DNA from 2 places in the Erwinia sp. L03-1 genome. Region 1 is predicted to be linked to the other one. Evidence: predicted binding sites of a transcription regulator. Region 1 holds the regulator's gene; the other holds the start of a gene.
The links. Region 1 encodes Fur, which represses iron uptake genes when iron is present. Its sites were predicted from a motif close to ATAATAATGAGAACNACTATCAA; they were not measured.
Positions count from the first base shown of each region.

Region 2: a site for Fur is predicted at 1,057-1,079, ahead of efeU (iron uptake transporter permease EfeU). Genes of this name have one in related genera too.

Region 1 is NZ_CM178762.1:3,167,556-3,169,964, reverse strand. Features, by position in the region: gene AC4PCC_RS14610 (beta-N-acetylhexosaminidase) at 1-1,078, shown strand, start outside; gene fur (ferric iron uptake transcriptional regulator) at 1,140-1,583, opposite strand; gene fldA (flavodoxin FldA) at 1,958-2,409, opposite strand, start outside.
Region 2 is NZ_CM178762.1:1,914,769-1,917,177, reverse strand. Features, by position in the region: partial or broken gene efeO (iron uptake system protein EfeO) at 1-111, opposite strand, end outside; gene efeU (iron uptake transporter permease EfeU) at 165-998, opposite strand.

The DNA.
Region 1 (2,409 bases):
GCCAATGAAGGCCTGGCATTTTGGCGGTGATGAAGCGAAAAATATTCGTCTTGGCGCAGGCTATACCGATAAGACGAAGCCCGAAGAAGGTAAAGGCAGGCTGGATATGCGCCAGGAAGATAAACCCTGGGCAAAATCTTCCGTCTGTCAGGCGATGATCAAAGCGGGAAAAATAGCTGACCTTGATCACCTTCCGAGCTATTTTGCGCGGGAAGTTAGCAAGCAGGTCGATGCGCACGGCATCGAGAAAATGCAGGCGTGGCAGGATGGCCTGAAGGATGCTGAAAATGCGGGTGCCTTCGCCACGAAGCGCGTGGCGGTGAATTTCTGGGATACGCTTTACTGGGGAGGGTATGACAGCGCTAACGACTGGGCCAACAAGGGCTACGAGGTGATCGTCTCCAACCCGGACTACGTCTATCTCGATTTCCCCAACGAAGTTAATCCGCTTGAGCGGGGCTACTATTGGGGAACCCGTTTCAGCGACGAGCGCAAAATGTTTAGCTTTGTGCCGGATAACCTGCCGCAGAACGCAGAAATGTCGTTTGATCGCGATGGTAAAACATTTACGGCAAAATCCGACAAGCCCTGGCCTGGCGCCACCGGACTCTCTGCCCAGCTGTGGAGCGAGACGGTACGCACTGACGGACAGATGGAATATATGATGTTTCCGCGTCTGCTGGCCGTGGCCGAGCGAGCATGGCACCGCGCGGGCTGGGAGCAGGATTACCAGCCAGGAAAAGCCTTTACCCGGGGCGAGACGCATTTTGTCGATAGTAAGGCTCAGTTGAAAGAGTGGCAGCGTTTTGCCAACCTGCTGGGTCAACGCGAGCTGTCGAAGCTGGATCGTCGGGGAATTGAGTACCGCATCCCGGTACCGGGCGCGCGTATTATTGGCGGAATGCTGGAGGCGAATATCGCGCTGCCTGGCATCGCCATTGAGTACAGCGTTGATGCAGGCAGAAGCTGGCAGCGCTATGAGGCCACGGCTAAACCGCAAGTTGAGGAGGAGGGTAACGTCCTGGTGCGCGCGGTCAGCGCCGACGGCAAGCGCTACAGCAGGGTGGAGGAAGTCTGAAAAAAGCGTAAAAAAAAGCCGGTGATGATCACCGGTTTTTTATGTTGGGCAACGCGGAAGATTATTTGTCGTGAAGCGTTTCGTCTTCACGGCAGTCACCTGTGGTGCAGTGGCCGTAAAGATAAAGACTGTGGTTGCTGAGTTTAATACCGTGGCGGGTAGCGATATCACGCTGACGTGTCTCGATAGACTCATCGCTGAATTCAATCACTTTTCCGCAGTCCAGACAGATCAGGTGATCGTGATGCTGCTGCTGGGTCAGTTCGAATACGGACTTGCCGCCTTCAAAGTTATGACGCGTTACAATCCCTGCATCATCAAACTGGTTGAGTACGCGGTAGACCGTTGCCAGCCCAATCTCTTCGCCCATATCAATCAGGCGTTTATATAAATCTTCCGCACTGACGTGATGGCTCTCTGGTACCTGAAGCACTTCCAGAATTTTCAGTCGGGGAAGCGTGACTTTCAGGCCGGCCTTCTTTAATGCGGTATTGTTGTCAGTCATGCGGATATTGTCCTGTTACTTTGCTAGTCACTAAGTGGCTGAAAAGCCTTAAACATCGGTCGACGCAGAAAGCTAGGTGCGTCTCATTATAGAACTGATACTTCAAAATGGAAACCACGAGTGGGATGCGCACCGCTGTGGGATGTAAAGTTGAGAACCCGATACGTCCAGGAAAGCAAACGCCCAATAAAAACGGGATTAACATTTTGCTCAGCACTCTTATCGCTCGTTGAGCGAGGAACGCTGAATAAGTGAGGTGACCGATGGCGATATTTTACAGATTTGCAGATGAAAATTACAAAGATGTACCTATTACTTCTACAGGTAAAACCACTGGCCCGATATGAGACATCGCCCACATCAGGCCGCTGCACTCAGGCTTCAAGAATCTCTTTCAGCTGCAGCTCGTCAAAAATCTGTTTAACCCATTGTTCGGTACGTTGCTGGGTCAACTCAGGCTGACGGTCTTCGTCAATGGCCAGACCGAGGAAATGGTTGTCATCCGCCAGCCCTTTGGAGGCCTCGAAATGGTAACCCGCCGTTGGCCAGTGCCCGACAATCACCGCGCCCCTGGGCTCAATGATGTCGCGGATGGTGCCCATGGCATCGCAGAAGTACTCGGCATAGTCTTCCTGATCGCCACAGCCAAACAGCGCCACCAGCTTGCCGTTGAAGTCGATCTCTTCCAGGGTCGGAAAGAAGTCGTCCCAGTCGCACTGCGCTTCGCCGTAGTACCAGGTGGGAATACCCAGCAGCAAAATATCAAAGGCTTCAAGATCTTCTTTGCTGCTTTTAGCGATATCGTGAACGTCAGCAACGTCAGTGC
Region 2 (2,409 bases), 1.3 Mb from region 1:
GTTAACGGTGATATGAACCTGAGGAATCTCTGCGGCCATCGTCGTACTGGACGCAGAGATCAGGCTAAGGAGCGCAGCGCTCAGCGCATGTTTGCGAATACGGAGTGTCATAGTCAATCCCTGTAAAAAGTGAAGGTACCCGTTATACGGGCCAGAACAAAAGTCTATCGGGCGGCACGTAATGTTTCGGCCTGCGTACGCACTGGCATAAAGAACAGCAGCAGCGCAGGCAGCAGATAAATCCACCAGACCGCCACTTCACTGACGCTGGGAGATTCCTGATAGCCAAAGACGCCTTCAAGCAGCGTACCGATCAGGCTGCTGGTAGAAAGCTGGTTGCTCATGTTGAATGCAATATCCTGGAAATGATTCCACAGGCCCGCTTCATGGAACGCGCGAATAGCTCCTGCCGCCAGCCCGGCGGCCACGAACAGAATAAACAGGCTGGTCCATTTGAAGAAAGCGCCCAGGTTGAGGCGTACCCCGCCCCAGTAGATGAGCATTCCCAGCACAACGGCGGTCGCCAGGCCCAGCATGGCCCCCAGCGGCGGAGCGATGCCGACATCCTGCTGGAAAGCTGCCAGCAGGAAGAAGACCGATTCCAGGCCTTCACGGGCGACTGCGAGGAAGACCATAAATATCAGTGCCCAGCCGCTGCTGTTCCCTTTTCGCAGCGCGTTATCCACCGCCTGTTCCAGTTCGGCTTTTACATTGCGGGAGACTTTACGCATCCAGAATACCATCCAGGTGAGGACGACGACGGCGATGACCGCCACGATGCCTTCAAACATTTCCTGCTGTTTTTGCGGGAATTCACCGGTGGTTTCGTTGATAAAGTAGCCAACGCCCAGGCAGAGCGCAGCGGCAACAAACACCCCGGCCCACATGGCACCAAACCATTGACTTCTCTGCGTACGTTTCAGGTAGCTGGCGATAAGGCTGACAATGAGCGCCGCTTCAAGTCCTTCACGTAACATGATCAGAAAGGGTACAAACATGCAAACGCCCTCAGGTGCGAAAAATAAATTCAGTTCCAGTAAAGAAACGTAAATCGAAACGATACCGATTATCATTATCGTGCAAGAAAAAACAAGAGGCCGTCCGGCTATTTTCACGTTTTGCCTGGAAGCATTGAGTGCCAGTGGGTGATATCTCTTATGGCAGTCAGTGAATTTTTCGGATAGTTGTTGTCGGGGTACGATGCCTGACGAGCCGGTGGATAGTCCCAGCGGTTGCCGGACTGCACTATTTGCTGTGCCGGTGGATAATCCCTGCGGTTACTGGTGGGTTGTGCTGGCTGCAATTTCTGCTGTGCCGGTGGATAATCCCCGCGGGTGCCGGGCGTCGCAGCTACAGGCTTCGCATGGTGCCTTTGGCTCCGACTTCAGGCCGGACGGCCCGGTCGCGAGCGGGCATCCCTGCCCGCCGCTCCCTGAGTGCAGCATCCCTGCTGCCCTCGCCTGGCCCTCCGTCTTCGCCGCAGCGCTGCGGAATGCCCGTCACCCGCAGGGTTTATCCACCTCTCAAGCTTCTGGGCCGCTTTGAGTAAAACCGTTTATCTGTCCGCAGGCTGCTGAGCCGCTTCCAGAAACCGTTTATCTATCCGTAGGCTGCTGAGCTGCTCCGATAAAACCGTTTATCTGTCCGCAGGTTTCCCAGCCTGTCCCCGTTAAGGTTTGCTCTCGCGCAGGATTCGGCTCACTTTTCGATTTAGTTTTTGGTGCCGCTATTTAGGTCATTTATCTGCACCACGAAAAACCAGTCACAACAAACTGTGCACTCTCAGTCTTCGGATTTTCTTCAAATCCCAACTATTTTGGTCATTGCATATTTCCTGTACGCATTCATGTCTGGCAAAGAGTTTCCGGGAATCTCCGACACCGCCCTTAACCGCAGCCAGCACAAAGCAGTAATGGGGGATTAGGGATCAACGGAACAATAAACGTTGTTAAGGAGTCAATTTAAACAGCCATTTATTTATTAGACAATAAGTTATGTGTCTTAATCGGACTTTCTCATTTATTATCTTCTGTCTGTTCAGACTTCTTTGTTTGTCGGCGCTGATTAATACACTCTTTGAAAAATCGATAGCTTAGACATCACATTTCACTCAGCCTGTCTGGATCGCGCATCTGAATATTGACACAGATCAATGAACATCTTCCCTAATGGGATAATTTGAAAACTGTATATAAAAGCATGTTTTTACGCACAGTTTTTTTGATTCTGATTCGACAGGAGGCATCTATGGGTGGAAATGGAGGCGACAATGCCCACAATAATCAGTTTGGCGGTGATAGGGGTGGAGCTACGGGGGGCGTAGCGGGTTCCGGTGGACCCAATAGTGGCAATGGATGGAGCACCACCACCGATCCCGGTGGCTGGACGGTGCACCACTATACCGGAGGC